Regions from separate parts of the Arthrobacter sp. 10N418 genome, predicted to be linked through region 2. Evidence: riboswitches for the same ligand, from Rfam matches in the RefSeq annotation. Region 2 holds a riboswitch; each other region holds the start of a gene.

Evidence for each region. A riboswitch is a leader RNA that binds a small molecule or an ion and turns the genes downstream of it on or off. The one in region 2 is predicted to bind thiamine pyrophosphate.
Region 1: it holds a riboswitch for thiamine pyrophosphate, as region 2 does, so the genes downstream of both, thiC (phosphomethylpyrimidine synthase ThiC) here and AC1DCZ_RS12390 (ECF transporter S component) in region 2, are expected to answer to the same signal.
Region 3: it holds a riboswitch for thiamine pyrophosphate, as region 2 does, so the genes downstream of both, AC1DCZ_RS06010 (phosphomethylpyrimidine synthase ThiC) here and AC1DCZ_RS12390 (ECF transporter S component) in region 2, are expected to answer to the same signal.
Region 4: it holds a riboswitch for thiamine pyrophosphate, as region 2 does, so the genes downstream of both, AC1DCZ_RS10050 (bifunctional hydroxymethylpyrimidine kinase/phosphomethylpyrimidine kinase) here and AC1DCZ_RS12390 (ECF transporter S component) in region 2, are expected to answer to the same signal.

Annotation. Positions count from the first base shown of each region.
Region 1 is NZ_JBFTIK010000009.1:211-7,792, reverse strand. It holds gene AC1DCZ_RS09035 (RNA polymerase sigma factor) at 1-35, shown strand, start outside; gene AC1DCZ_RS09030 (LysM peptidoglycan-binding domain-containing protein) at 32-1,228, shown strand; gene AC1DCZ_RS09025 (hypothetical protein) at 1,644-1,919, opposite strand; TPP riboswitch at 2,865-2,972, shown strand; gene thiC (phosphomethylpyrimidine synthase ThiC) at 2,970-4,700, shown strand; gene AC1DCZ_RS09015 (DNA-directed RNA polymerase subunit alpha C-terminal domain-containing protein) at 5,268-5,693, shown strand; gene AC1DCZ_RS09010 (carbonic anhydrase) at 5,722-6,336, shown strand; gene AC1DCZ_RS09005 (cation efflux transmembrane domain-containing protein) at 6,516-7,142, shown strand; gene AC1DCZ_RS09000 (YkvA family protein) at 7,139-7,570, shown strand.
Region 2 is NZ_JBFTIK010000013.1:159,194-166,775, forward strand. It holds gene AC1DCZ_RS12385 (ABC transporter ATP-binding protein) at 1-990, opposite strand, end outside; gene AC1DCZ_RS12390 (ECF transporter S component) at 1,007-1,639, opposite strand; TPP riboswitch at 1,707-1,850, opposite strand; gene AC1DCZ_RS12395 (heme-degrading domain-containing protein) at 2,085-2,633, shown strand; gene AC1DCZ_RS12400 (DUF4235 domain-containing protein) at 2,675-2,938, shown strand; gene mnhG (monovalent cation/H(+) antiporter subunit G) at 2,935-3,348, opposite strand; gene AC1DCZ_RS12410 (monovalent cation/H+ antiporter complex subunit F) at 3,338-3,613, opposite strand; gene AC1DCZ_RS12415 (Na+/H+ antiporter subunit E) at 3,613-4,158, opposite strand; gene AC1DCZ_RS12420 (Na+/H+ antiporter subunit D) at 4,155-5,777, opposite strand; gene AC1DCZ_RS12425 (Na(+)/H(+) antiporter subunit C) at 5,774-6,349, opposite strand; gene AC1DCZ_RS12430 (Na+/H+ antiporter subunit A) at 6,346-7,582, opposite strand, start outside.
Region 3 is NZ_JBFTIK010000005.1:182,213-189,794, forward strand. It holds gene ffh (signal recognition particle protein) at 1-763, shown strand, start outside; gene AC1DCZ_RS06005 (alpha/beta hydrolase) at 824-1,558, shown strand; partial or broken gene AC1DCZ_RS06010 (phosphomethylpyrimidine synthase ThiC) at 1,569-2,917, opposite strand; TPP riboswitch at 2,985-3,092, opposite strand; gene AC1DCZ_RS06015 (VOC family protein) at 3,264-4,139, shown strand; gene AC1DCZ_RS06020 (hypothetical protein) at 4,668-5,105, shown strand; gene rpsP (30S ribosomal protein S16) at 5,324-5,746, shown strand; gene AC1DCZ_RS06030 (RNA-binding protein) at 5,748-5,990, shown strand; gene rimM (ribosome maturation factor RimM) at 6,163-6,726, shown strand; gene trmD (tRNA (guanosine(37)-N1)-methyltransferase TrmD) at 6,728-7,582, shown strand, end outside.
Region 4 is NZ_JBFTIK010000010.1:68,328-75,909, reverse strand. It holds gene proB (glutamate 5-kinase) at 1-1,023, opposite strand, end outside; gene obgE (GTPase ObgE) at 1,013-2,602, opposite strand; gene rpmA (50S ribosomal protein L27) at 2,719-2,982, opposite strand; gene rplU (50S ribosomal protein L21) at 3,044-3,352, opposite strand; gene AC1DCZ_RS10050 (bifunctional hydroxymethylpyrimidine kinase/phosphomethylpyrimidine kinase) at 3,708-5,285, opposite strand; TPP riboswitch at 5,268-5,365, opposite strand; gene AC1DCZ_RS10045 (Rne/Rng family ribonuclease) at 5,468-7,582, opposite strand, start outside.

The DNA.
Region 1 (7,582 bases), on a different contig from region 2:
AGCAGCAGACGGTGTCAGAAGGAGCAACAGAATGAGCCAGGACTACTCCGCGGCGGACCTCCTTTCAGCCGCCGATCCTGCGCTCACGATCACCGAGGAGGAACTTATCCGCAGCCGCCAGCGGTCTCTGTCGTTCGTCAATTCCGAGGTCACCCAGCTCGCCGTCGGCGGATCCGTCCACGACTTCCATCGCGCGCCGGCTAAACGCCATTGGGGGCGTTTCGCCGCTGCCGGGCTTGCGGCAGCGGCGGTCGCGGCCTGCGTACTCGTCGCCACGGGTTTGGTAACGAGCCCGGTCAACATGGCGGCGGCGCCGACCGTCGCTGGGGTCATCCCGACGGCGACACCGGCCGGCCCCGGGAAGTCTTCCCTGGCGGGGCCCACTGTTACCGATTCGTTTGGGAACGTGGATTACTACACCACGGTCTCCGGTGACACGTCTGCGGGAGTGGCTGCATCCTTCGGCATCTCCGAGGAGAAACTCGCTGAGTTCAACGGGCTTCAGCCCGGGAGCGCGCTGGCACCCAATACGAAGCTGCGACTGATCCCCGCCCCGGGTCCGATCACCGGGGCGAAGGGTGCGGCCGTCGTCGACGCCAGCGGCATCCCCCTCAGCTACGTGATTGAACCCAATGACACCCTCGACGGGATCAGGTACCGGTTCGGGCTCACCGGCGAGCAGTTGGCGGAAGCGAACAAGGTCCCGTACGTGTACGAGAAGGGCAACACCTACTTTGTCCGTGCCGGGAATCACATCCGGCTGCAGAAGAACCCGGTCGACAGCCGGGCGGGCGCGGGAGCAGCCGTGAACAATTCATACGGGCAAGCCATCTTCTATACCACCGTCGACGGCGACTCCTTCGACAGCCTCGGCTACAAATTCCGGTCCACCACGGACCAGCTGCTGCAGTACAACCCGTCCCTCACCACGGACCGGCCCATCCCCGCGGGGACCAGGGTCAGGCTCATGCCCGGCGAGCTCACGATTGACGGTGCCCGGGGCACCTTTACCGCCGACGCCGACGGGATCCCCCTGACCTACACCACGGCCCCCGGGGACACCGAGCGCCAGATCTCGTTCCGCTTCAGCGTGACAGACCTGGAATGGGCGAACCGCCCGCTCACCGGCACCGACCGCGTCTGGTACGCCTTCACCGACCTACCCGCCGGGGAACTCGCCCCGGGCCAGACCATCAGCGTCGCCCTGAACCAACCTCTCAACAAGTAGAGCAGTATCACCAGGGACGTCGTCTGAGCAGCCCGCGAAACCCTGCTCACCGGCACCTGACCGCGCCATATAACGCCGCCAAATACACGCCAGCGGGTCGTACGGCAATTGGCCGGCCGCGGAAACGCGGCGGTGTTGATTCGGAAATTGTAAGGACCGGCTTCCGGGTCCGGGACGAAGGAATCTCAATGATGTTGTCAACGGATTTTGGCGAGCCGCTGAGGTGTCCCGGCCGGTTCGCGGCCGGGACACCTCAGGAGCTTCTAGTCGGTCCAGCCGGGTAGGGCCTGCGGTCCTGCTCCGGGAGGCCGGCGGCCGTGGCGGAGAGGTTCTCCGGACCGTCCGACTGGCCGGACGCCCAGTGGAAGAACACCTCGGCCGTGATTGTTTCAAAGCACGCCTCCTGGGACCGGAATCAGTACGTCGCGGTGTCGCCCTCGACACAGGTTCCGTAGCCGAACAGCTCCCCGCTCCCGTCCCGGGTGCGGGCAACGGCGAAGATGATGTAGGGCCAGGATCCGGCATCCCAGCCTTCGCTGCCCCAGTTCGGCAGCACGGACCAGCCGGTGCCGTCGAGAGTGTCCATCCAGTCGTACCCGTCCCCTGCCCGGTCGTCCGCGGGCAGGACCGGGGCGGTGACCGGTTCCGCGGTGTCAGCGGTGACCGTGCGGGACATGATTCCTGCGTTCATGAGGTGAGGCTCCGTTTCGCTGCGGCGGGGCGGTTGCCCGGAGTACCGGATTCCCTCTCCCCACCATGTTTTGCCTGCTGGCGGAGCATCGCGTAGCTGTGCCCGACGGAACCGGGGCAACCCGAAGGGCGAGCGGCGGGTGGGTTGTGGGAGGAAATAAGCGCAGCGCCGACCCAAGGCGTCCGGTGCGCGGCCGTCCGAAGGACGGTTGAGCCGGTGGAGCGGGCACGTAGGATCCAACGGACAGCAGCAAAAAAGAAAGAAGAATGCTTGTGCTGCCCGAGCACAGCGAGGCCCTTTCTTGATGTGCTCGGGCGGTGGAGATGCGATGCAGGGGCGCCCTGGACGTCAGCGCCCTCGTGGCTCATTCTCGCAGGCGGTCAGACGCTTCATTTCCGTGGGATTCCCGTCCGGCTCGGCCCGCAGCGCAGTGGCCGCAGGCGGTTCATGGTTGCTTATCTACCGGCGTCTTATGTCGCCTGGCCGCGTTCGCGGCGGGATTCGTACATGAGGGGGACACGGGGTACTCACGCGATTTCGTCTCACGGAACCCATACCGCTGTACAGCTATGACCGCTGGGAAGGCGCCTTGATGGACAAGCGGCCAAAAAAACCTCCATCAATGCGTGAGACCACGTAAGGCCATCAAAGCGGGAACCCCTTCCAGTCCCCCATGGACGGGGTTCCTCGATGTGCCGGGCCATCCCGACCAGCCGCCCCTGAAATTACCAACCCCAGCCATCGACTGGATGTTCCGCAGTCCCGACCACTAGATATCGACCGGGCCGTCAGGGGTGTCATTCGCCGAAAAGGTGAGACTGAGCCGAGGTTGGGGGGGCAGCGTCAGCCTGGGCGTGCCGCCTCTGGGCGGCGGGTCGCCCGACGACGCACGGCCGGTAACGGTCCGACGGATTTTCCACCCGGGCACGGCATCTGTAAGCTCAATCACATCCACACGGGTGCCCCTGCAGGGGCTGAGATCGGGCTGAAGCAGTCTGCGACCGTTGAACCTGTCCGGGTCATGCCGGCGAAGGAAGTAGGAAAACACTGATGAGCTCCATGAATTCGCATTCGCTCGCTTATGTCCGCGACCCGGAAAACGGAATCGCGGTCCCGGTCACTACCATCGCGCTGGAAGATTCCCCCAACGGCGCCAAGAACCCGGATTTTACGGTCTATCGCACCGCCGGGCCCGGCAGCGACCCGGTGATCGGCCTGGAGCCGTTCCGGTCCGCATGGATAGAATCCCGGGGCGACACCGAGCCTTACGGCGGCCGGGAACGGAACCTGCTCGATGACGGTAAGTCCGCCGTCCGGCGGGGTGCCGCGTCCGCTGAATGGAAGGGGGCGCAGCCGGTGCCCCGCCGCGCCCTCGACGGTAAGACCGTCACCCAGATGCACTACGCCCGCCAGGGCATCATCACCCCCGAGATGCGGTTCGTGGCAGTGCGGGAAAACTGCGACGTTGAACTGGTCCGCAGCGAAGTCGCCGCCGGGCGGGCCATCATCCCCAACAACATCAATCACCCCGAGTCCGAACCGATGATCATCGGCAAGGCGTTCCTGGTGAAAATCAACGCGAACATCGGCAACTCGGCCGTGACAAGCTCCATTGCCGAGGAAGTGGACAAGCTCCAGTGGGCGGCCCGGTGGGGCGCCGACACTGTCATGGACCTCTCCACCGGGGACGACATCCACACCACCCGTGAATGGATCATCCGCAACTCCCCCGTCCCGATCGGCACGGTCCCGATCTACCAGGCGCTCGAGAAGGTCAACGGCGAGGCCAATGACCTGACCTGGGAGATCTACCGGGACACCGTGATCGAGCAGTGCGAGCAGGGCGTGGACTACATGACCGTCCACGCCGGCGTGCTGCTGCGCTACGTGCCCCTGACGGCCAACCGGGTCACCGGCATCGTCTCCCGCGGAGGGTCCATCATGGCCGGCTGGTGCCTGGCCCATCACCAGGAGAACTTCCTGTACACCCACTTCGACGAACTGTGCGAAATATTCGCCAAGTACGACGTCGCCTTTTCCCTCGGCGACGGCCTGCGGCCCGGCGCTACCGCGGACGCCAACGACGCCGCCCAGTTCGCCGAGCTGGATACCCTCGCCGAACTCACCAAGCGGGCATGGAAGTACGACGTGCAGGTCATGGTCGAAGGCCCCGGGCACATCCCCTTCCACCTCGTCCGGGAAAACGTCGAACGCCAGCAGGAACTGTGCGACGGAGCGCCCTTCTATACCCTCGGTCCGCTGGTGACCGACATTGCGCCTGGCTATGACCACATCACCTCTGCCATCGGCGCCACCGAGATCGCCCGGTACGGCACCGCGATGCTCTGCTATGTCACGCCCAAGGAACACCTCGGGCTGCCGAACAAGGACGACGTCAAAACCGGTGTCATCACGTACAAGATCGCCGCGCACGCCGCGGACCTGGCCAAGGGCCACCCGGGCGCCCACGAACGCGACGATGCCCTTTCCAAGGCACGCTTTGAGTTCCGCTGGCGTGACCAGTTCGCACTTTCCCTGGACCCGGAAACTGCCGAAGCATTCCACGACGAGACGTTGCCGGCCGAACCGGCCAAGACCGCGCACTTCTGCTCGATGTGCGGACCCAAGTTCTGCTCCATGCGGCTCTCCCAGGATATCCGCGACCAGTTCGGGGGCATGTCCGAACAGGAAGCCATCGCCGGGATGAACACTAAGTCCGCCGAATTCCGTGAATCCGGCGGCAAGGTCTACCTCCCCGAACCCGTCCGCCTCAACCCCTAAGAGCGCCCGGGCCTGCAGCCACCGCCGCAGGCCCGGGCACCGCCCCCCGCCACGAACACACCCTGGCTGAGGCCTCCACATTGGCAAGAAACAGCAGGGCAGTGGGAACCTTGCCACGTAAAGCGCCTCACGGTGGCCGGGCCGGATCGATTGCCTCACTCGTGCTCTGGTCATGAGTAGACGGCGCGAGCAAACGTCCTGCCCAGGGGCCGCACGGCCGTCGAGCCGGTAGCCCCGTCTGGCTGTGGCACTTCGAGTTGTACCCGTCAGTGCAGTTGGTGTCCTTGAGCCGCGGATGCTGCCAAAAGTGTCAATCCAAACGCACTCCGGGGCAACGTCCGCACCGGCGAACCACGCTGGATTTACCGCAGCCAACCAAGGTCGCGACAATGACACGGGACGCGCGCGACTGCACGACTTCCCCGAGAGAAGCAACATGAAATTAGCCCCCACGACGCGATTGGCAGCCCGAACGTCACCTCGATTCTCGCTGGCATCCCGGCCTCACCCGGACCATTCCCGCCGGACCCGTTCAGCGGGCCCGGCGGCCGGCAGGTGAACGCCCTAATGCTCCGGCACCGCGAGCTGACCCGAGTTCGTCCCCTCTCCGCACTGGCGCTGACATCGAGGATCACGAATGCCCTCCTGCGGAGCGGCGTAAATTCCGTTGGACAGCTGATCAGCCGGTCAAGGGAAGACCTCATGGCCGAGATTACCGGCCTCGGCGAAGGATCGTTGAAGCTCATCGAAGCGGCCGTCGCTCTGGAAAACCTCGCGCTCGCCCCAACGGAGACCCTGTCCTCCGCGTTCACCCGCACATCAACGAGCCGAGCCCGGAGCAGCGCCAAGAACAACCGCCATATCAAGAACCACAACACATGGGTAACTCCACTGATGCCAGCCCCTGCCCGTAACGAATCCCCCCACCCCGCGGACGATTTTCAGCGTCCTTCCGTGCCGATGACGCCCGCCGAAGGACCCGGCGGCCCATGAAATCGGACGTCCCCGTAAAGTTACTAGAGTGAGTAATGGAATCAGCCCGTCCGAAGCATGGCAGCGCCTGCGTGAAGGCAACACGCGTTTCGTCTCCGGGGACGCTCTGCATCCGAACCAGGACGCCTCCCGGCGCAGCGCGCTGGTGAACGCCCAAGACCCCTTCGCGGTCATATTCGGCTGCGCGGACTCCCGTCTGGCCGCGGAGATCATCTTCGATCTGGGTCTCGGCGACGCCTTCGTGGTCCGCACAGCAGGACACGTGATCGACGACGCCGTCCTCGGATCGCTCGAATACGGCGTTTCGGTGCTGAATATCCCGTTGATCGTCGTCCTTGGACATGATAACTGCGGTGCCGTCACGGCCACGAAAAACGCGGTGGAAACCGGGGAGATGCCCCCGGGCTTCATCCGCGACCTGGTTGAACGGATCACCCCGTCGGTGCTGACCTCGATGCGGGAGGACAAGACCGAGGTCAACGACATGGTCGTCGAACACGCCAAACAGACCGCGGCCCGGCTGCTGGAAAGCTCCCAGGTGATCTCCGCCGCAGTGGACGACTCCTCCACTGCAGTGATCAGCGTCGCGTACCGGCTCGGAGAGGGCCGGGCGGAACTCGTCTCAACACTTGGCACCCTCTAAAGCTGCGGAAGAACGGCAGCAATGCACTAAGGAACGCTGCCACAACCACGCCAATCGCTTCGGCAAGGCACATCTCCCGCTCTCACGACAGAGCCTGCTGTCTGGGAAGAGTCAGACAGCAGACCCCGCTGCCGGGACAGGCACAGGGGTGTAGACCCACGATAAGGAACCAGACACCCATGGTCAGTACTGACGGCACTTCCGCCACATTGCATCGCGAAGGCTTGTTGCGCCGCGGCCTGCGCCTTGAGTACGCAACCCTGGGCTGGAATGTGGCCGGTCTGGGAGTCCTGGCCGCTGCCGCCGTTCGGGCCGGGTCCCCGGCTCTGGCCGGGTTCGGCCTGGATTCCCTCATCGAGATTTTCGCCTCCCTAGTCGTGGTCTGGCAGCTCAAGGGCGTCCATAGGGAACGGGAGGCGCGGGCAATGCGGCTGATCGCGGCGGCCTTCGCGGTCCTGGCCGCCTACCTGGTGGTCCAGTTAGCCGTGGTGTTTGCCACCGGAGTCCGCCCCGCCACCTCAGGCCTGGGCATTCTCTGGACGGCTCTGACGTTCGCTGTCATGCTCGCCCTGGCCTGGGGCAAGATCCGCACCGGAAAGGCCCTGGGAAATCCGGTGCTCCGCGCGGAGGGGAAGGTGACCCTGGTCGATGCCTACCTCGCCGGCGCAGTCCTGGCCGGGCTGGTCATGAACGCCCTCCTGGGGTGGTGGTGGGCCGATCCGCTGGCCGGGCTGGTGATCATCTACTACGCCGCCCGCGAGGCACTCCACGCGTTCAGGCACACCGCCGAAGAAGTCGCGGCATGAACTTCTGGGACGGGGCGATCGCCGTCATCGCCGGGGTGGTCCTGATCTACGCGGTGCTGTTGGTCCTCCTGGCCCTCTACGCCCGTAAACACCCGGAAACGGTGGGCCTGAGGGAAGCCCTGCGGCTGCTGCCGGACCTGCTGGTCCTGCTGCGCCGGCTGACCGCGGACCGGACCCTGCCGCGCGGGATCCGTGTTCGCCTGGTCCTGTTGCTGGCCTACCTCGCCTCGCCCATTGATCTGGTCCCGGACTTCCTTCCGGTGATCGGCTACGCCGATGACGCCATCATCGTCGCGTTGGTCCTGCGCTCGGTCATCCGCACAGCGGGCCACGGACCCTTGGAACGGCACTGGCCCGGAACACCGGCCGGTCTGGCCCTGATCCAGCGGCTGGCCGGGACGGCGGCCTACGGTTCACCAGCGCCCTGAGCCGTCCGATGT
Region 2 (7,582 bases):
GAACCCCCCGCGCCAGCCCGCCCGGCGCGGCCGCTCACGGGACACCGCCAGGTCTTCCGCGGCCAGCAGCAGCGCTCCGGCCGCCACCCCGGCTGCCCCGGACGTCCCGAGGGTCCCGGCTGTCCCCGCCGTACCCCCCGCTGAACGGGCCCGCGTCGTTGGCACATGCCCCGGCACCCAGACGCCCGCAGCAATGAGCATGTCCCGCGCCTGCTCCAGCACCTGGTCGGGGGGCCCGTCGATCAGCACGGCGGATTCCGTGGCCGACCCCGGCTGCAGCACCACGATCCGGTCCACGAGGTCTTTCCACACGGCCACGCGGTGTTCCACCACAACCAGGGTGGCCCCGGTCTTGTCCAGGCTGCGGCCCACGGCGTCGCGGACTTCCAGGACGCCGGCAGGGTCCAGATTGGCGGTGGGTTCGTCGAGAAGGAGCAGACCGGGACGCATCGCCAGGATGCCGGCAAGCGCCAGTCGCTGCTTCTGCCCGCCGGAGAGGGCCGACGTCGGGTGGTCCAGCGGCAGCCGGCCCAGCCCGACGTCGTCGAGCGCTTCCTTCACACGCCGCCAGATTCTCTCCGGTGGCACGGAAAGGTTCTCCGCCCCGAAGGCGACGTCGTCGCCGAGGCGCGAGAGCACCACTTGGGTTTCCGGGTCCTGCTGCATGAGCCCGGCCCGGCCGCGCTGCGCGCGTGGCGGAGCGCCGTCGATCAGGAGGCTCCCTGTCTCGTCGGAATCCTCCGCCTCCGCGGGCAGGCCCGGCGAACCGGCTCCGCCCGCGGCGCCGGCGGAACTGTCGCCGAGCACGCCCGCCAGGGCGTGGAGCAGCGTGGACTTGCCGGCGCCGGAAGGGCCCAGCAGCAGCACCCGTTCCCCGGGCCGGATGTCCAGGTCCAGTCCGTTGACCGCGGGCCGGGGCCGGCCGGCGTGCCGCCAGCCCCAGCCGCGGGCCGTGACCGCTGCCGGGCGGACCGTGTTGGAAGGTGTCATGTGCGGCGCGCGGACGTCAGGAGGAGACGGGCTCTGCGGCGGCCTTGCGGGACGCGAAGGAGCTCAGGACCCCGGTCCTGGCCAGGCCGCGGGTGGCGAGCCAGGCCAGGGCTCCGGCGATTACTGCGCCGGAGACTGCCGTGAAGATGATGTAGGCGAGCTTGTCCCCGGGCTCGTAGGCGATGTTCCAGCCCCAGGGCAGGAAGGAGTCGTTCAGGCCGCAGAACAGGCCCGCGCCGGCCCCTGCCAGCAGGGACACCGGCAGGTTGAACCTCTTGTACAGGAACGCGGCGAACACCAGTTCCGCACCGAGGCCCTGCAGGACACCGGAAATCAGCACCGTCGTGCCGTACTGCGAGCCCATGATCAGCTCGCCCGTAGCGGCGACGGTTTCGCAGAACAACGCCGCCCCCGGCTTGCGGACAATGAGCATGCCCAGGATGGCCGGAATCATCCAGCCGCCTGCGTAGAGCCCGGACAGCGGCGGGTAGAGCGCATTAACAGGTGCCGAGACCAGGTTGGCGCCCTGATCCCAAGCCCAGAAGATTACGCCGCCGGCAACGGCGATCAGCGCAGCCACGACGATGTCGACCACACGCCAGTTGTAGCCGCGCCGGTTGAGTGTCTGGTTTGCAAAAATATCAGTCATGTCGTCCTCCTGAGGAACAGGAGGGGAGAGTGCCCCGGCCGGCTGTGGCTTTCGCCGCCGCTCCGGGCACTCTGAGAACTCGACTCCCTTGCGCCGGTACTAACCGGATCAGGTTCGAGGGTCTGCGGTTGTCCGCACTCTCAGCGCCCACCTTTGGCTTCCCCGGGTCTCCCCGGTGATGACCGACGGCGGCGCTCCCCTGTCGTATCTAAAATCGCCCTTGTGGGCGGTGTCCAGTTTACACCCGGCCGTCCGGGAATCCGCGGCCGGCAGTCACAATCCGGAGCCGGCGGCCGGCCCGGGCCCCCGGCGGCGGGGAACACGTCGGCGGGGAACACGTCGGCGCCGGTGTCCGTGAGCACCGGGCTTGATAGAGTCGGCAGTGGCGCGGACAAGGGCTGCCGCCGGAGGGCAGACGGGCAACCAACCGGAAAGCTGGACTATTGTGACGCTTACACCAGCCACACCAGGGTCCTCCGCTGACTATGACCCTGACTCGAGCGAGCCGCAACCGCCGGGGTCCCTGGCGGCGCTGATCGGCCGCATCCTGTCTGAGATCGACGCGCTCCAGTTCGCGTCCTTCAGCAAGGACGACGCCCTGGACCTCGGGCTCCTCCTCGTTGAGCTGGGCAGGACACGCTCACTGCCAATCGCCATCGATATCAGCAAAGGCGAGCAGGTCCTCTTCCACGCGGCACTGGACGGCGCCACCCCGGACAACGAACGGTGGATCAACGCCAAGAAACGCACTGCCGTGCGGTACGAGGTCCCGTCGCTGCTCGTGGGCCTCCGCGCCCGGGCAGCCGGCGGACGGATCGAGGACAACGCCTGGTTCGACCAGTCCATGTTCGCCGCCCACGGCGGCGCCTTTCCGATCTACCTAAGGGGCACGGGGGCGGTCGGCACCGTCACGGTCTCCGGGTTGCCCCAGAAAGCCGACCACGATCTGGTGGTCGAAGCACTGTCGGAGATACTCGGCCGGGCTGGGCGCTAGGCTAGGGGAAGCCCTGTTTCCTGCCGCAAGGAGTCCCAAAAATGAACATTGTCATCAAGCTGCTGGGCACCGGCATCAGCCTGCTGGCCGGCTTCGCCGGAACCAAGCTCGTCGACACCGTCTGGGAAAAGACCACGGGCAACAAGCCGCCCAAGGGCCATGACGACGACGTCCCCACCACGCTGCGCTCGGCACTGACCTTCGCCCTGATCTCCGCGTCGGTCAGCGCCATCATCCAGGTTCTCGCCAACCGCGGGACGCAGCGTGCGGTCACCCGTTTCGCCAAGACCCAGGACATCGTCTAACCCCGGCCGTCGGCCCCGCCGCCGTCGTCGTCCAGCCGACGCTGGGCGGCCGCCCTCTGGACCACGGCCTCGAGCTCGTCCGTGCTGAGCAGCTCCGGGTGCAGGTGCTTGGTCCGGTAGCCGGCCCGGCCCACCATGTGGGCGGCGACAGGGACGGTGAGCAGCTGGAAGAGCCAGGCCACCATCAGCACGGGCCAGACCCACCAGACGCGCATTTGCAGACCCACGGCCAGAAGCAGCAGGAACAGGCCGAGCACCTGGGGCTTCGTCGCGGCGTGCATCCGGCTCATGAGGTCCGGGAACCGCAGCAGCCCGACGGCCGCAGCGAGGGACATCAGCGCACCGGCCACCATGCAGACGGCGGATACGGCGTCGATCACGGCGTCGGCGGGGAGCGTGTCAGGAATCACGGGTGGGTTCCCTCCTGTCCGCCACGAACCGGGCCACCGTGACGGAGCCGACGAAGCCGATGATGGACATCGCCACCAGCAGCATCAGGTTGTTCAAATTCCGGTTGACGGCCATGTCAATGCACAGTGCGGCGCCGAAGATGGCCAACAGCACATCGACCGCGAGCACCCGGTCCAGCAGCGACGGGCCCCTCGCGATCCGGATGATGGCCCCGGCCGCGGCCACGGACAGTACGACGGCGGTCACCGCCAGGACTAGCTGCATCACGCGCCCACCTCCTGGTTCAGTGCGGACAGTTCGTCCCTGGTCCCCATGATGCGGATCAGGGAGGCCTCGGTGTCCCGGACCTCCTTGCGGAGCCTGGCCCCGTCCTCGGCATTACGGACATTGATCCCATGGATATAGAGCGTGGACGTGGACCTGTCCACCTCCACCACCAGCGACCCGGGAATCAGCGAGATCACATGCCCGGTGGCCGTCACCAGGAGGTCGGAACGGCTCCGCAGCGGGACGGCGACGACGGCGCTGATCACCCGCGGTCCGCGGACGACGGCAAGGAACAGGACCTGGAGGCTGGCCTCCACGACCTTCGCCAGGAACACAAACGCGAAGAAGATCGCACGGAGGGCGTTGAAGCGTCCGCCGAGTTCCACCGGCGGCAGGTAGAACACCCTGGCCACCACCACCGCGATGAGTGCCCCGAAGAGCAGGTTGCCCGGACTGAAGTTCTGCCAGAGGGCACCCCAGACGATCACAAGCCACACCAGCAGCGGCAGTTCCTGGCGCAGCGAGATCCGCTTCCGGCTCATTTCCGGCCCTCCGGCCGCTGGCCGGGCGCGGGCCCGGCGAGCGCCGGGACGGGCGCATCCTCGCCCAGCACCGCCTGGATGTACGAGGACCTGTCCAGCATCTCCCTTGCGGACTGGTCGGCCACCTTGAACAGGGGCCCTGCGAAAACTGTCAGCGCCACGCCAAGGATCACCAGGCCCAGGGTGGAGCCCACCATGGTCCGCGGCAGCAAGACGACGTTGGACTTCCCTGCCCTGTTTCCGGTGGCCGAGTCCCGGGAAGCGGCGAGCAGCACCGGGTCCGGATGTTCCGCGTCCTCGGGTTTGCGCCAGAACGCGCGGTTCCAGACCCTGGCGACAGCCAGCAGCGTCAGCAGGCTGGTGAGCACTCCCCCGATCACCAGTGCGTAGGCCAGCGGCGTGCCGAGCTGGATGCCCGCCTGCAGGAGCCCGAGCTTACCCAGGAAGCCCGAGAACGGCGGGATCCCGGCCAGGTTCATCGCGGGGACGAAGAAGAGCACGGCCAGCAGCGGGGACAGCTTGGCCAGGCCGGCCACGCGGTCCACCGAGGAGCTTCCGCCCCGGCGTTCAATCAAGCCGGTCACCAGGAACAGGCTGGTCTGGATGGTGATGTGGTGGACGACGTAGAAGACCGCGGCGGCCAGGCCGGCCGCCGTTGACATCGCCAGTCCGAACACCATGTAGCCGATGTGGCTGACCAGCGTGAAGGACAGGAGCCGCTTGATGTCGCTCTGGGCCAGGGCGCCGAGGATCCCCACGACCATGGTCAACAAGGCGGCCACCATGAGCGGCGCATTGAGCGTGTCCCCGGGGAACAGGAGCGTCTCCGTGCGCACCATGGCGTAGACCCCGACCTTGGTCAGCAGGCCGGCAAACACCGCCGTGACGGGGGCGGGCGCGGTCGGGTAGGAGTCCGGGAGCCAGAAGGACAGCGGGAACACCGCAGCCTTGATGCCGAAAGCAACCAGCAGCATGACGTGCAGCAGGGTCCGCGTGCCCTGGTCGAGGTCGGCGAGCTTGATAGCGAGGTCGGCCATGTTGATAGTTCCGGTAGCGCCGTAGATCATGGCGATCGCGATCAGGAAGAGTACCGAGGAGACCACCGAGACCACCACGTAAGTGACCCCGGCGCGGATACGGGGGCCCGTCCCGCCCAGTGTGATCAGCACATAGCTGGCCGTCAGGAGGATCTCAAAGCCCACATAGAGGTTGAAGAGGTCCCCGGACAGGAAGGCGTTGGACACCCCTGCGACCAGGATCAGATAGGTGGGGTGGAAGATCGATACCGGCGCGTCGCGGTCGCCGTCGGCCATGCCCTGCCCTGTCGCATAGACCAGCACGGCGAGGCTCACGGCGGAGGACACCACGAGCATGAGCGAGGAGAACTGGTCCACCACCATCACGATGCCCCAGGGCGGAAGCCAGCCGCCGAGGTTCACCGCCGCGGCCCCGCCCTCCCAGACGGAGGCCAGGAGCCAGCATTCAAGCAGCAGCGTCAGGGACAGGACCGCAATGCTGACGGCCCGCTGGGACCGGGGGGACCGGATCAGCAGGAACGCCAGTGCGGCGCCAAGGATGGGAAGTACGACGGCGAGCGGGGCAAAACTGGTGATGTTCACTCTCCGCCTCCTTCCGGGATTTGGGCCGCGTTCCGGGATCCCGGCCGTTCTTCCGCGGCGGCGTTTTCGGCCAGGACCGGGCGGTCGCCCGACATGATCGCTGCGGCCGTCTCCCCGGCGGCGTCTGAAATCCCCGTGGCATCGGAGCCGAGCATGGCCAGGGGGAATTCGGAGGTTTCAACGGGTATCACAGAGTCGTCCTCGGCGTCGAAGCGGGGCGTCGCCGCGACGCGGCGGTCTTCGGCATCGTCCTGGATCTCGTCCTGGCGGGCCAGGACCCACGAGCGGTAGATGATGCCCAGCATGAAGGCTGTGACGGCGAAAGAGATCACGATCGAGGTCAGGATCAGGGCCTGCGGCAGGGGGTCGTTATAGTCCCCCGGGTCGGTGTCCTTGTTGAACATCGGCGCCAGCCCGGCGTAGCCGCCGGTCGCGAGGATCAGCAGGTTGGTGGCGTTGGCCAGCAGCATGAGGCCCAGCAGGACCCGGGTCAGGCTGCGCTCGAGGATCAGGTAGATGCCGCAGGCGTACAGGGCTCCCATGACGGTCAGCAGGGTCAGATTGACGTTCACGCTATCCCCTTGCCCGTCGTTTCCGCCGGGATTCCGCCGGCTTCCTGTTCTTCCAGCGGAGCCGCGGGATGTTCTTCGAAGTGCTCGTCGATTTCTGCACCCAGGCTGCGCAGCACGTCCAGGACCAGGCCGACCACCACCACGTACACACCGATGTCGAAGATGGTCGAGGTGACGAACTTGATGTCGCCGAATACGGGCAGCCAGAGCTCGACGATGGCGCTCTGGAACACCTGGCCGCCGAGCAACAGCGGCATCATGCCGGCGGCCGCCGCAGTGGCGAGGCCGATTCCCAGCAGCGTGCCGGCGCCAACGGGCGTGGCTTCCCGCAGCTCGAAGCGGCCCCCGGCGAGGTAGCGGATGGTCAGGGCGACGCCGGCGGTGAGCCCGCCGGCGAAGCCTCCGCCCGGCAGGTTGTGCCCGGACAGGAGGAGGTAGATGGAGAAGACGATCATGGAATGGAAGATGAGCCTGGCGACGACTTCGAAGATGATCGAGCGCCGTTCCGGTGCCATGGTCCGCCCGGCCACGAGCCACGCGTCGCGGGTCGCTGCGGCGAACAGGCGGCTCAGCGCCAGCGCGGCGTCATCGCGGGTGTTGCCCTTCGCGCCGTGGCGCCGGCCCACAGTGCCCTCGGCCACGGACGAAGACGTCTGGATTCTGTCTCCGCGGCCCCGGACAAAGATCAGGCTTGCCACGCCGGTGGCAGCCAGGGCCAGCACCGAAATCTCGCCGAAGGTGTCCCAGGCGCGGATGTCCACCAGGGTGACATTGACGACGTTGAGGCCTCCGCCGCCCTCGTAGGCCAGCCGCGGGAACTCCAGCGAGACCGGAAGCGCCACGCGGGCCCCGAGGGCGTAGATGGCCACGAAGATCATTGTGGTTCCGAAGGCGAGGCCGATGATTACCCGGATGACCCGGTATTTTCCGCCGGTCCGGTCCCGCAGCCCGGCAGGGAGGCTGCGCATGGCCAGGACGAACGCCACCAGGATGATGGTTTCCACGAGCATCTGGGTCAGTGCGAGGTCCGGTGCGCCCTGCAGGGCAAACATCAGCGCAACGCCGTAGCCGGTGACGGAAACCATCAGCACGGCCAGGAAACGTTTGTTGGCACGGACGGCAGCCAGCGCTCCAATGACGATCCCGGCACCGGCCACCAGCTGCAGCGGCGAGTTGGGATCGATGAAGTACAGGCCCCCGGGCAGCGGCTTGCGGGCGAGCAGCAGCGCCGAA
Region 3 (7,582 bases), on a different contig from region 2:
CAAGCCCGTCATGTTCGCGTCCACCGGCGAAGGCCTCGACGACTTCGAGCTCTTCCACCCGGACCGCATGGCCTCACGCATCCTTGATCTCGGCGACGTGCTCACCCTGATCGAGCAGGCCGAAAAATCCTGGGACAAGGACGAAGCCGCACGGATGGCGAAGAAGTTCGCCGACCAGGAAGACTTCACCCTGGACGACTTCCTGGCCCAGATGCAGCAGATCCGCAACATGGGCTCCATGAAGAAGATGCTCATGATGATGCCGGGCGCGCAGAACATCCGGCAGCAGCTTGAACAGTTCGACGAACGCGAGATTGACCGCGTCGAGGCCATTGTCCGGTCCATGACGCCGCACGAGCGCGTCGCGCCCAAAATCATCAACGGCTCCCGCCGCGCCCGCATCGCCCGCGGCTCCGGCGTGCACGTCTCCGAGGTCAACGGCCTCCTGGAGCGCTTCGCCCAGGCCCAGAAGATGATGAAGAAGATGGCTGCCGGCGGCGGGATGCCCGGAATGCCGGGGATGCCCGGCATGGGCGGCGGAGGGGCCCGCAAGGGCGCCAAGAACGCCCCCAAGAAGAAGGCCCGCTCCGGCAACCCGGCCAAGGCAGCGCAGGAACTCCGTGACGCCGAAGCCCGGCGTGCGGCAGGGCCGACCAACCCCGTGCCCACCGGCGCGTCCTTCGGGCAGCAAGGCGGGGACTTCGATCCCTCCCAGCTGAACCTGCCCAAGGGCTTCGATAAGTTCCTCGGCGGCAGCAAGTAACCGGCAGCCCGCAGCTATGTCGCAGGCCCCCTTGCGGGACCGGTGCCCTAGGGTTAGATCATGTTCAAGCAGCGCGTAGTCTTCGTCCACGGGGCGGGCAGCTTCGGGGCCTCCGCGTGGCCAAAGCAGCACGGGATGGCGCTGGGCTACGACGCCCTGTTCCTGCGCCGCCACGGCTTCGACGCCGTCGCTGAACCGCTCGAATCCGACTTCGCCGCCGACGCAGCCATCGTGCTGGGCGCGCTCGCCGACGACGGACGCGGCGCGGCCGGCGGCCACGTCGTGGCGCACTCCCAGGGCGCCATCTCCGCGATGATGGCCGCCGTCGAACGGCCAGACCTCGTCCAGTCCCTCACCCTGGTGGAACCGGGCTGCCTCTCCCTGACGGCGGAACTGCCGGCCACGGCCGCGCACCGGACCCTGATGCAGCCGCTGTTCGACGTCCGCCACCATCTGAGCGACGACGATTTCCACAGGGAATTTGTGCGCCGCGCGTTTTCGGCGGAGGCTCCCGGCGCCACCACCCCGGAGGCACGACGCGCCGCCCGGCGGCTGAGGCTGCAGGCCCCTGCCTGGGAGGCGCCCCTGCAGATCGTGCCAGGGGTCCCCACACTGGTGCTCACCGGCGGCTGGGAACCACTGTACGAGGAAATCGCAGGCTACCTGCGTGAAACCGGTGCCCTGCACCGCGTCGCCGCGGGAGGACACCGGCCCCAGGACTCAGCGGACGGGGACCGGGTCATCCGCTCGTTCATTGCAGAGGTCAGCCGGCGCCAACACGCACAAGCGTCCTAGCCGAGGATGCCTAGGATGCTGCGGGTCCGCCTACGGAAGGCTCCGGCAGGTAGACCTTGCCGCCCGAGGCAAGGAACCCGTCGCTCTTGGCCTGCGTTCCGGCCGCCAGCTGTGCCAGGGCGGCCTGGGAATCCGCTGAACCGTACTCATCCCGGATGTTCTGGCTGATCCGCATGGAACAGAATTTTGGCCCGCACATCGAACAGCAGTGCGCCGTCTTGGCCGGTTCGGGCGGCAACGTCTCGTCGTGGAAAGCCTCTGCGGTGACCGGACCCAGGGAAGGGCGAACTGGTCCCGCCAGCGGAACTCGAACCGTGCCTTGGACAGGGCGTCATCGCGTTCGTGGGCGCCCGGGTGGCCCTTGGCCAGGTCGGCCGCCATCGGCCGCGATCTTCTAGGTGATCACTCCCGTTTTGACATCGTCCTTGTTCGGCAGCCCGAGGTGCTCCTTGGGCGTGACATAGCAGAGCATCGCGGTGCCGTACCGGGCGATCTCCGTGGCGCCGATGGCCAAGGTGATGTGGTCATAGCCCGGTGCGATATCCGCGACCAGCGGCCCGAGCGTGTAGAACGGTGCGCCCTGGCAGAGCTCCTGCTGGCGCTCCACGTTTTCACGGACCAGATGGAACGGCACATGGCCCGGCCCCTCCGGGAACGCGACATCGTATTTGGCGAAGATCGATCAGGGCCCGTCAAAGTGCGTGTAGAGGAAGTTCTCCCGGTGGTGCGCCAGGCACCAGCCGGCCATGATCGAGCCTCCGCGCGAGGCGATGCCCGTGACCCGGTCGGCGGTCAGTGGCAGATAGCATTGATCTTCACCAGGAAGGCTTTGCCGATGATCATGGGCTCGGATTCGGCGTGGTTGATGTTGTTCGGGATGGTGGTCCGGCCGGCCGCCACCTCGCCGCGGACCAGTTCGACGCGGCAGTTTTCGCGTAAGGCGACGAACGGCATCTCCGGCGTGACCACACCTTGCCGTGCGTGGCGCATCTGGGTCACCGTCCGGCCGGCGACGGCGCGGGGCACCGGCCGGGCGCCCTTCCACTCGGCGGACGCGTCACCGCGGCGCACGGCCGACCTGCCGTCGTCGAGCAGGTTCCGTTCCCGCCCGCTGTACGGCTCGGTATCGGCCCTGGCCGCAATCCACGGTGCGCGGAGCGGTTCCAGCCCCAGGACCGGGTCGCTGCCCGGCCCGGCCGTGCGGTAGACCCGGAACGGGGCGTTGGCGGCGCCGCCCGGAGCGGCCGCCAGCGCAATCTCGGTCACCGGAACACGGATGCCGTGCTCCGGATCGGTGGCGAACGCCAGGGAACGCGACTTCAGCGACTGTGTGGGGGCCGCGGGCTGGTTTTGTGCGGGCTGGTCTTGGTTGGTCCGGTCTTGTCCGGCCCGGTTTTAGGCAGGGCTGTGCTGTGCAGATTGGGTGCTCACGAAAATACTCACTTCCTTCGCCGGCATTACCCGGACAGGTTCAACGGTCGCAGGCTGCGTCAGCCCGATCTCAGCCCCTGCAGGGGCGCCCGTGTGGTCGTAGAAGAAGCTACCTCAGGGGCCCCGAGGTCCACCCGAGTGTGGCGGGCCCCGGATCGTCGCGTGGATCCAGCCACGGCGGCGGGCCCATTTGGAATAAATTGAAGCTTCAAGTAATTTTAATGTATGCAAGGTCATCGAAGGTCGGTGGCCACTGAACCACCGGAGCGTTCAAATGACTGCCGAAGCCACCAGCCACGATCTTCTTCCCGCCGCACTCACCATGGGCACTGTGATGCTCAAAGTCGGCGACATGCGGCTCATGACGGATTACTACCAGCGTGCCCTGGGCCTTGACATCGTGGCCGAGCAGGACGGCGGGCTCTACCTCGGCCGCCGCCAGAAGCCGCTCGTCCACCTCGCCCCCGCCCCCGGCCTAAACATCCCCTCCCGCGGCGAGGCCGGCCTCTTCCACACCGCACTGCTCTTCGAGGACCAGCCTGCCCTGGCCGCCACGGTCGCGAGCGCGGCCCAGTACGAGCCGCAGTCCTTCACCGGGAGCGCCGACCACCTTGTCAGCGAGGCGTTCTATTTCAACGACCCCGAAGGCAACGGAATCGAGCTCTACTACGACCGTCCGCGGGCCGCGTGGTCCTGGGACGGCAAGAACGTCGTGATGGACAGCCTCGCCCTGCCGCCGCAGCGCTATCTGGAACAGTTCCTGACCGAAGAATCCGTGAGCGGCCAGCGCGAGGCCGATGCCGGCGTCGGGCACGTCCACCTGCAGGTGGGCGACGTCCAGTCGGCCCACGACTTCTACGTCGGGACCCTGGGGTTTGAGAAGACGGCGGGCTGGCACGGCCAGGCGCTGTTCGTCTCCGCCGGCGGCTACCACCACCACATGGCTATGAACGTCTGGAACAGCCGCGGCGCCGGGCCCCGTCGGGATACCCTCGGCCTGGGCGAAGTGCTGATTGAAGTGCCTTCGGGGGACGACGTCGGAGCCCTCGCCGACCGTCTCAAGGTTGCCGGTGTCCAGTCCCACCACACCGGCGCCGAGCTGCGGTTCGAGGATCCGTGGCGCAACCGCATCCGTGTCGCTGTCCGCTGAGCACCCGCTGAGTCCGGCGCGGTCGCCGGGCGCGTGAGCCGTCCGCGGACGCACCATGTTGCGGTCAGCCACAGCTGTCCGGGATTTATTCCCACCGGTTTGCCATGCCCCGGTCCGCCACGCAGCCCTCGTTGACGGACACCGTTGCACGCAGCCCGTCTGCCTGCCGGGCACCGTTGCACGAAGCCTGCCTGCCGGACTGGTGATTGGCGAGTGCGCCGCCGCCGCCAAAGGCCTGCCGCTGCCCGTGCTGCGGCGGTGCGTAAGCTCTCCGCTTTCGCCAGGCACTGGACATGCCCAACGTTCAAGGGCAGCGCCTCAGGGGCATGTCCAACGCAGGCGGCCGGGAACGGACATAGTGCCAGCATGTCCATTGGTCGCGGTCGGGGGAGGGTATGTCCGCAGGCGAGGCCGGATGGAAGAGTTTCGACCACGGTCCAGGGGAGGTCATGTCCGGTCCGGGCGCGGCCGGGCTCGAGCGGCTAGGCTGAAACAACAATCCAGCCGCGACTCATGAGGAGTGTTTCCTTGGGATTCACCGAAATCTTTGTTTCCACCCACAACGCAGCCCTCAAGCGCGCCGGGGCCCTGGACGGCGGCGCGCCTGCCGCCCCGGGCGCCGTACGGATCCCGGACATCAGTGACTTCGAAGTCGAACGGCTCGGGGACCTGGCCGGCACCGCCGTCCACGCCGCCGGCGCCGACTATGAGCTGGCCATGGTGGATGTGGCCAGCGACTCCCTGCTCGGCGTTCCGCATGCCATGGTCCGGGCCCTCGCCGAGTTGCTCAGCTACGAGACCGAAGACGAAGGCAACATCCTGGAAGACGTGGCGGCGAGCTGGGCTGCCGAGGAGGACATGCCCTTCGGTGCGGACCAGGCCACAGGCTACGTCCGGCAGCTTGCCGAACTCGCGGCCGGCATCGACCCGGCCACGAAGTCTGAGCTCTACGTCTGGACATCCTGACTGGGGCCGCGACGTGCCTTCCGGGGTGAAATCAGCCACTGCATGGGTGTCAAGTCGAAATCCCGGCGCTGATCTGGCACAATGAACAGGTACTTGATCTGCGTGGCCCCTCTCTCCGCGTCCGGATCTTGTCCTTTTAGAACCCCCTAGTATGGCCCGCCCCACGGGTGCAGAACGCCGGGCTCGACCCCGTTTCAGAAACAGGAGTGACCACAAAAGTGGCCGTAAAGATTCGCCTTAAGCGCTTCGGCAAGATGCGCGCACCGTACTACCGCATCGTCGTCATGGACGCACGCTCCAAGCGTGATGGCCGTGCCATCGAAGAGATCGGCAAGTACCACCCGACCGAAGAGCCCTCGTACATCGAGGTCGACACGGACCGTGCCCAGTACTGGCTCGGCGTCGGCGCACAGCCGTCCGAGCAGGTTGCCGCGATCCTCAAGATCACCGGAGACTGGCAGAAGTTCAAGGGTCTCCCCGGCCAGGAGGGCACCTTGAAGACCAAGGCTCCCAAGGCTGCCTTCGTTACCCCGGAAAAGGGTTCCGTGATCATTCCGGAAGCCATCACCAAGAAGGCCAAGAAGGACGAAGCAGCCGAGGCCCCCGCCGACGCAGCAGCAGAGACCACCGAGGCTGAGTAACTTGCTGGCCGAAGCGCTCGAACACCTCGTCCGCGGGATCGTTGACACTCCTGAGGATGTCAAGGTCAGTGCGAAGAACAACCGCCGCGGGGACACCCTTGAGGTGCGCGTTCACCAGGACGACCTCGGACGGGTGATCGGCCGACAGGGCCGCACCGCACGCGCATTGCGCACTGTGGTCGCTGCGCTGGCGGACGGCGAGCCGGTCAGGGTCGACGTCGTCGACACGGACCGCCGCCGGTAACGCTTTCAGCAACACTTGTCTTGAGCCCGGCCCCTTCACCAGATAATGGTGGAGGGGCCGGACTGTTTTCCGCGGCAGTGCGGACCGCGCTGCAAGAACCGCGCGGCAAGACCCACGCGGCAAGACCCAAGAAGTAAGAATCCAGCAGTACGACTCCGGAACAGAGGAACAGATGCAGCTCCAGGTGGCACGAATCGGCAAACCCCACGGCATCCGCGGCGAAGTGACCGTCCAGGTGCTGACGGACGCTCCCGGTGACCGTTTCGTGCCGGGCACGCAGTTCATTGTTGAGCCCGCATCGGCCGGCCCGCTGACTGTACTGAGCGCCCGCTGGAACAAGGACATCCTTCTGCTCGCCTTCGAGGAGATCGAGACGCGTAATGAGGCGGAAACCGTTCGGGGCGCCAAGCTGTTCGTCGAGACCGAAGAAATCGACGAGGACGAGGACGAGGGCTGGTACGAGCACGAACTGGTGGGCCTGGACGTCCGCGTGGGCGATCAGGTGGTCGGGAAGGTCTCCGGTCTGCACACCCTGCCCGTCCAGGACCTGCTGGTTGTCACCGCGACGGACGGCAAGGAAGTCCTGATCCCGTTCGTGGAGCAGATCGTCCCCGAGGTCAACGTCGGCGAAGGATTTGTCCTCGTCACCCCGCCGGCCGGACTTTTTGAGGTCAATACCGAGACCGCGGCGATCCCCGACGACGGCGATTCCGACGCCGACGCGGACCGCGCCTGACATGCGGATCGACGTCGTCAGCATCTTCCCGGAGTACCTGGCCCCCCTGGAACTCTCGCTGATCGGAAAGGCCCGCCAGGACGGACTCCTGGACCTGAGGGTCCATGACCTGCGCGACTTCACCACGGACCGGCATCGGAGCGTGGATGACACCCCGTACGGCGGCGGCGCCGGCATGGTCATGAAACCCGAGCCCTGGGCGCAGGCGCTGGCCGCGGTGGCCGCCGCCGGTCGGGGGACGGCCGGCGCGGCGGACACCAGTGCGGACACCAGTGCGGACACCAGCCCGGCGGAAACCAGTGCGGACACCAGCCCGGCGGACACCAGTGCGGACACCAGTCCGGCGGACACCAGTGCGGACACCAGTCCGGCGGACACCGGCTTGGAGGAGACTCACCATTCGGACGCGGCAGCCAAACCGGTCCTGATCGTCCCGTCCCCGGCGGGGGAGCGGTTTACGCAGGCCACAGCCCACGAGCTCGCTGCCGAGAAGCAGCTCGTTTTCGCCTGCGGCCGCTACGAGGGCATCGACGAACGCGTGATGGAATGGGCCGCCGAACACTTCACCGTGCGCCCGATGAGCCTGGGTGACTACGTCCTCAACGGCGGTGAGGTGGCCGTGCTGGCCATGGTGGAGGCCATCGGACGGCTCCTCCCCGGGGTGGTCGGCAACCCCGAGTCCCTCGTGGAGGAATCCCACGCGGACGGGCTGTTGGAATACCCCGTCTACACGAAACCCTCCAGTTGGCGGGACCGCGAGGTGCCGGCGGTGCTGCTGAGCGGCAACCACGGCAAGATCGCCCAGTGGCGCCGGCACGAGCAGTACCGGCGTACAGCCGAACGCCGCCCCGACCTG
Region 4 (7,582 bases), on a different contig from region 2:
ATTGTCGGCGGACACCATTTCCACGGCGTCGCCTGCCTCGAAGTGGCCGTGGACGGCGGAGATGCCGGCAGGCAGCAGCGACGTGTGGCGGTCGCGCACGGCCTTCACGGCGCCGTCGTCGAGCACCAGCGTGCCCTGCACGGACGCGAGGTGGGCCAGCCACAGCAGCCGGATCGGCTTCCGTGCACCGTTGATGGAGAACCAGGTCCCCACGTCCTCCCCGGCCAGCGCGGCGGCCGCGTTGGCGGTGGACGTGACGAGGGCGTGGATGCCTGAACCGGCTGCGATGCTGGCGGCTTCGACCTTGGTGAGCATTCCACCGGTGCCCACGCCCGCCTTTCCGGCCCGGCCAATGGATACGCCGTCGAGGTCGCCGGGGCCGGCGACGTGGGGGATCCGTTTGGCGCCGTGCGAGGGCGGACCGTCGTAGAGCGAGTCGACGTCGGAGAGAAGGACGAGGGCGTCGGCGCGGACCAGGTGGGCCACGAGGGCGGCGAGCCGGTCGTTGTCGCCGAAACGGATCTCGTGCGTCGCGACAGTGTCGTTCTCGTTCACCACGGGCACGACCCCGAGGTTGAGCAGCCGGTCCAGGGCGCGGAAGGCGTTGGTGTGCTGGCTGCGCCGCATGAAGTCATCAGCGGTCAGGAGCACCTGGCTGACGGTGACGCCGTGCGCCCCGAACGCATGGGTGTAGCGGGCCATGAGCAGACCCTGGCCCACGCTGGCGGCGGCCTGCTGGGTGGCGAGGTCGCGGGGGCGTTTCTCCAGTCCCAGCGGCGCGAGCCCGGCAGCGATCGCCCCAGAGGACACGAGGATGATTTCGGTGCCCTCGTTGCGCTTGTGCGCGAGGGCATCGGCGAGGCCGGTCAGGGCTTCCTCGGAGATGCCGCCCTTGATGGACGTCAGCGAGGACGAACCGACCTTGACCACGATCCGGCGCGCCCCGGACAGCGCTGCGCGGTCGGGGGCTGCGCGGTCCGGGGTGCGGGATGAGCCGGGTTCGTCGACGGTTTTACTCGTCATCTGTTTCGCCCAGTCCACTCTCCTTGAGCGGCTTGGCGACCCTGCGGCTGCTGACGGATTCGGTCCAGATGCCGGCCTTGCGCTCGGCTTCGAGCTCGGCGCGGGCGGCGGCCTTGGCCTCGCGGCGTTCGATCTGCTCGTCGCGCTTCTGCCCGCGGGTGGGGCGGTCGCCGATGTCGGCGAAGCGCACGTCGGTGCCGCGGGGCGCGGCGAGCAGTTCCGCGCCGGCCATCATGGTCGGCTCCCAGTCGAAGACGACGCCGTCGTCCTCGCCGATGACCACCGTGTCGCCCGGCACGGCACCCTGCTTGAAGAGTTCGTTCTCGACACCAAGCTTGGCGAGGCGGTCGGCGAGGTAGCCGATCGCTTCCTCGTTGGTGAAGTCGGTCTGCTTGACCCAGCGGACGGGCTTGTCGCCAATGACGCGGAACAGCGGCTCGAGGTTCTTCTCTTCGCGGCGGATCTTGAAGCCGGACTCGTTGACGGCGCGCGGCTTCAGGATCGGGGCGTGCACCTTGGGCGGCGCGGCGGCGAGGGCGTCGCGGGCGGCCTGGACGATTTCACCCATGGCAAAGCCGAGCTGGCGGAGGCCCTCGTGGCTCGTGGCGGAGATCTCGAAGACCTTGTAGCCGCGGGATTCGAGTTCCGGCCGGACAAACTCGGCCATGTCCTTGCCGTCGGGCAGGTCCACCTTGTTCAGGGCCACGAGGCGGGGGCGGTGGTTCAGCGGAACCACCTGGCCGTCGGCTCCGCTGTAGCTCATGTCCACGGCGTACTTTTCGAGTTCAGCCTCGATGATGGCCAGGTCCGAGAGCGGGTCGCGGTCCGACTCGAGCGTGCCACAGTCCAGCACGTGCACCAGGGCGGCGCAGCGTTCGACATGGCGCAGGAAGTGGTGGCCGAGGCCCTTGCCTTCGCTGGCGCCCTCGATGAGGCCCGGGACGTCGGCAATGGTGAAGCGGACGTCGCCGGACTGGACGACGCCGAGGTTCGGGATGAGCGTGGTGAAGGGGTAGTCGGCGATCTTGGGCCGCGCAGCCGACATGGCGGCGATGAGGCTGGACTTGCCGGCGGAGGGGAAGCCGACGAGGGCGATGTCCGCGATGGACTTCAGTTCCAGGACGACGTCGCTGGACTCGCCTTCGATGCCGAGCAGCGCGAAGCCGGGGGCACGGCGCTTCTGCGAGGAGAGCGAGGCGTTCCCGAGTCCGCCAATGCCGCCGGCGGCCGCGATGTATTCGGCCCCTTCGCCCACGAGGTCGGCCAGGACGGTGCCGTCCTTGGATTTCACCACGGTGCCCACGGGGACCGGAAGGATCAGGGTTTCGCCGTGTTTGCCGGCTCGCCAGTCGCCCATGCCGGGACCGCCGTTGGTGGCGTGCCGGTGCGGGGCGTGGTGGTAATCAAGCAGGGTGGTGGTCTGGGGATCGACACGCAGGATGACGTCGCCGCCGTTGCCGCCGTTGCCGCCGTCGGGACCGCCGAGGGGCTTGAACTTCTCGCGGTGGACGGAGACACAGCCGTGGCCGCCGGTACCGCCGGATACGTGCAGTACTACCCGGTCTACAAAGCTCGCCACGTGGATCTCCTCAGTGCTGTTCCCCGGGGCCCAGAGGGTCCCAAGATGATTGTAATGCGGTTAAAACACCGGTGGAGCGGACCTAATGGCCCGCCCCACCGATTTAGAACTTGTTGTTACTCTGCAGCTGCAGCAGCCACGATGTTCACAACGCGACGACCGCGGCGGGTGCCGAACTCGACGGCGCCGGGGGCCAGGGCGAACAGGGTGTCGTCGCCGCCGCGTCCTACGCCGGCGCCCGGGTGGAAGTGGGTGCCGCGCTGGCGGACGATGATCTCGCCTGCGGAGACTACCTGGCCGCCGAAGCGCTTGACGCCGAGGTACTGGGCGTTTGAGTCACGACCGTTGCGAGTGGAACTCGCGCCTTTTTTATGTGCCATTTGAAATGCCTGCCTTTAAAATTCTGGGGAATCTGCTGAAAACCTGAACAGTAACGAGTGGTTACTTGATACCGGTGATCTTGACCTTGGTCAATTCCTGACGGTGACCCTGGCGCTTCTTGTAGCCGGTCTTGTTCTTGAACTTCTGGATGACGATCTTCGGACCACGAAGGTCTTCGAGGATCTCAGCCGTAACCGTTACCTTGGCCAGGTCCGCGGCAGCGGACGTGACCTTGTCACCGTCTACCAGGAGCAGTGCGGGCAGCTCAAAGGTGCTGCCGGCTCCACCGGGGACGCGGTTCAGGGTAACGAAGTCTCCAACGGAAACCTTCTCTTGGCGGCCGCCTGCGCGGACAATCGCGTACACCACTGGGGAACTCACTTCTCTCGACGTTTATTACTAGATTTGCGTGCGGAACCTGGGGCCAATGTGTTCGGACCGGCTCACGCTGTGCCTCTACGCCGGTGGATTCCCCGGGGGAATCCATGAGCTATCCCGTGGACAACGCCATCCGAAAATCGAATGAACTGTCCTCAAGGTCATAACCCAAGTATTGGCGTAAGCACCGAAGGTCTAGACTACGCTAATTTTGCCTTCGGCCGCAAACGAGGCTGGTTCCGGCGGGCTCTGCGTGATGGACGCCACTCTCTTTGGACAGAGCGATCCTGCAGCGACTTCCCGAACCGTGCCCGACTATCGTACAGGCTGCACGGGCCAGGTCGGTTCAGGCGTGCAGGCGCGGCGCGTCGAAAAATGCGACCTCGTAGCGCGAGGACTGGCGGAAGGCCAGGGCCATGGCCTCCCTCTCGGACGCCGAGGCGTGCCTGGCTGCCGCGTCGGTATACGCGATGGCCTGCCGGGTCGCGGCGGCAAATCCTTCGTCGGCGTAGGTGCGGAGCCACACGGCATAGGGATGGCTTCCCGGGGAACCCGCGGCGAGGAACTGTCCGTGCAGGGCCTCCCCCACCTCGGCGTAGAGCCAGAAGCACGGAAGGGCCGCCGCCACCAGCACCGCGTAGCTGCCGGATGCCGAGGCGGCCAGCAGGTGGTCGACATAGGACTTCGTGACCGGACCCAGGGTGGCTTCGGCGGAGCGGGTGCTGAGCCAGGTCCGGTGCAGCTCCGATTCCACCTCGAGGCATTGCTGCGCCGAGCCGGCCCAGAACAGTTGCTCGGCGTCCGAGGGCGCGAGCGCGGCGGCACGGGCCAGGACCCGTGAGTAGCCGTTGAGGTAGATGGCGTCCTGCGCAAGGTAGTAGGCAAACTCGTTCTCGGGCAGCGTGCCGTCGGCCAGGCCCCGGATGAAGTCGAGGGCATGGATTGCCTCCAGATCGCCGGCCGCCTGGTTCCGGAGCGCCTCTACGAACTCGCCCTCCGCCGGGGCGCGGTCCGGGATGCGGCCGTGCCCCTCCGTGAGGTGCTGAAGATGATGGAAGTGGTGGACGGGGCCGTTACCGGAGCCGACGTCCAGTCCGTTTGCAGCCCGCAACGCACCCTGCAGCCACGGTTTGACCTCCCGCAGCGCTGCCTCCCAGTCCCCCACCCGGGCCTGCACCGTGGCCATGGCCGAGGACAGGGAGCACCCTGTGCCGTGGCTGTTGCGTGTGGCGACGCGCTCCCCCGGCACCACGACGGTCTCCTGTCCCAGCAGTCCTCCGGTGTTGACGAGCGCGTCCGGGCAACCGCCGCCGCTCCCGCCCTCCCGGTCTTTCAGGTGGCCGCCCTTGACGAGGACAGTGGTGCCGACCAGCGCGGCCAGGCGTTTGCCCTGCTCCAGGGCCTCGTCCCAGTCCCCGGCGACGGGTTCATGTAAAAGGATCGCCAGTTCGGCGAGGTTGGGCGTGATCAGGTCGGCGAGCGGCAGTAAGGCGTGGAGCGCGGCTTCAGCGGATTCCTGCAGGAGGCGGTCCCCGCTGGTCGCCACCATCACGGGATCCAGGACCACGACGGCGGGCCTGACCTTTTCGAGCCAGCTGCGGACGGCGTCAATCACCGCGGCGTCGCCCAGCATGCCGATCTTCACGGCGTCGATGCCGATGTCGTCGCTGATCGCGTTCAGCTGCCGGGTAAGGAACGCTGCCGGCGGAACGTGGACCGCCGTGACTCCGCGCGTGTTCTGCGCGGTCAGCGCCGTGATCGCCGCCATGCCGTAGCCCCCGTTCGCGGCGATGCTCTTCAGGTCCGCCTGGATCCCCGCGCCGCCGGACGGGTCGGAACCGGCGATGGCCAGGACGCGGGGAGGCCGGGTTTGCGCGGACCGGCGTGGCGGGTACGGAAGAAATGATGAGGACAAGAGAGACATCCCTTCGCCGGTGCTAGCCGGACAGGTTCAACGGGTCTGGATCTCAGCCGGCCCAATGCGCGGCACCCCGTGTCAGTGCTCCAGCCTAGCCTCATCCGTTAAATAACCGCGGGTGCGGCCCGGTTCCGGCGTATTGCTACGCCGGTCCGGGCCGCACCCGCGGTCCTGCCGGGCCGGGCCGGCTAGAGCTCCGAGGCCGGTACGCCGACGCCGAGGATGATCGGCTCGCTGGCTGCCGGCTTGGCTGCCGGCTTGCCCGCGGCAGGCGCCTTGGCTTCATGAACCGAAACGGCTGCGGCCGATGCCGTTGCCTCGCGGTGCTGGACGGACGTCTCGTTGGCTGCGCCCTGGGCGCGGCTGGCGCTCCGGTTGCGGCGTCCGCGGCGGCCGCCGGACGTGGTGCCGGTCGCGACAGCAGGCTCGGGAACAGCAGGCTCGGAAACCGTGGACTCCGGAACAGTCGCCACGGCCGCAGGGGCCGCGGCTTGGCCCCTCGCCGGACGGCGCTGCGCTTCGGCCCCTGTGCTTTCCCCGGCTTCGCCGAGGTGGGCGAACGCCTCGGTCAGGAGGTCGAGCGTCAGGGAAGGCACCTGCGACTCCTCGGCGTGTTCGACGAAGGGCAGGGCAACCTGCTCGCCGCCGAAGGTCAGGACGGCGCCTGGGCGTCCGGCTGCTTCCTCCGTGGCGGCAAGCTTCGTGACTGCGTCGACGGCGGCCTGGCGGGCCCCCGCTTCGCTGGCAGCGGCTGCCTCCCCGTCGTGCAGGTGGGCGGCGTGTGCTGCCGCGGCGATGTTCGCCAGGGCTGCACGGGTCGCCTCGGCTTTGGCGTGCCGCTCCGCCTCGGTGGGTTCGGCGTGCACTGCTGCCGGCGCGGACGGGGTTGCTTCCGGGGTGCCCTGGCCGCCCTTGCCGCGGCGGCGGCTCTTGCGCTCGGTCCGCGCTGCGGGCTGGGCCTCGGCACGGGGAACGTAGTGTTCGGCGGCGACGGTATTGGCGCGGCGGTGCTCGACGGGCTCGTCGTGGGTGACAATTCCGCGGCCTGCGCAGGCTTCGCACTGTTCGCCGAAGACCTCGAGCAGCCCCGTGCCCATCCGCTTGCGGGTCATCTGAACGAGCCCCAACGAGGTCACCTCGGCCACCTGGTGCTTGGTGCGGTCCCGGCCCAGGCACTCCACCATGCGGCGCAGCACGAGGTCGCGGTTCGATTCCAGCACCATGTCGATGAAGTCGATCACGATGATGCCGCCGATGTCGCGCAGCCGCAGCTGCCGGACGACTTCCTCCGCCGCCTCCAGGTTGTTCTTGGTGACGGTTTCTTCAAGGTTGCCGCCGCTGCCGGTGAACTTTCCGGTGTTGACGTCCACCACGGTCATGGCCTCGGTGCGGTCGATCACGAGGGAACCGCCCGAGGGCAGGAAGACCTTGCGGTCAAGGGCCTTGTGGATCTGCTCGTCGATGCGCCAGGCAGCGAAGATGTCCGTGTCCTTTGTCCACTTCTCGAGCCGGCCCACGAGGTCCGGTGCCACGTAGGTGACGTAGGCCTCGATGGTGTCCCAGGCCTCCTCGCCGGAGACGATCAGCTTGGAGAAGTCCTCGTTGAAGACGTCGCGGACCACCTTGATGGTCAGGTCGGGTTCGCCGTAGAGCAGCTCCGGGGCAAGCATCTTGGTCGAGGTGGCTTGGCTCTCGATGCCCTCCCACTGGGCGCGGAGGCGGTTGATGTCGTGCGTCAGTTCTTCTTCGGAGGCACCTTCGGCCGCGGTGCGGACGATGACGCCGGCGTCTTCTGGCAGGCGGTCCTTGAGGATCCGCTTGAGGCGGTTGCGTTCGACGTCGGGCAGCTTGCGCGAGATGCCCGTCATGGAACCGCCGGGCACGTAGACGAGGTAGCGGCCGGGCAGCGAGATCTGGCTCGTAAGCCGGGCGCCCTTGTGGCCGACCGGGTCCTTGGTGACCTGGACGAGGACTGAGTCGCCGGACTTCAGCGCGTTTTCGATCCGGCGCTGCTTGCCTTCGAGGTTGACGGACTCCCAGTTCACTTCGCCCGCGTACAGCACGGCGTTGCGGCCGCGTCCGATGTCGACGAAGGCCGCTTCCATGGAAGGCAGGACGTTCTGGACCTTGCCCAGGTAGACGTTGCCGATCAGGGAATCCTGCTGGGTCTTGGAGACGAAGTGCTCGGCCAGGACCCCGTCTTCGAGGACGCCGATCTGGATTCTGTCGTCGCGCTGGCGCACGATCATCTGGCGGTCCACGGATTCGCGGCGGGCCAGGAACTCGGCCTCGGTGATGACAGT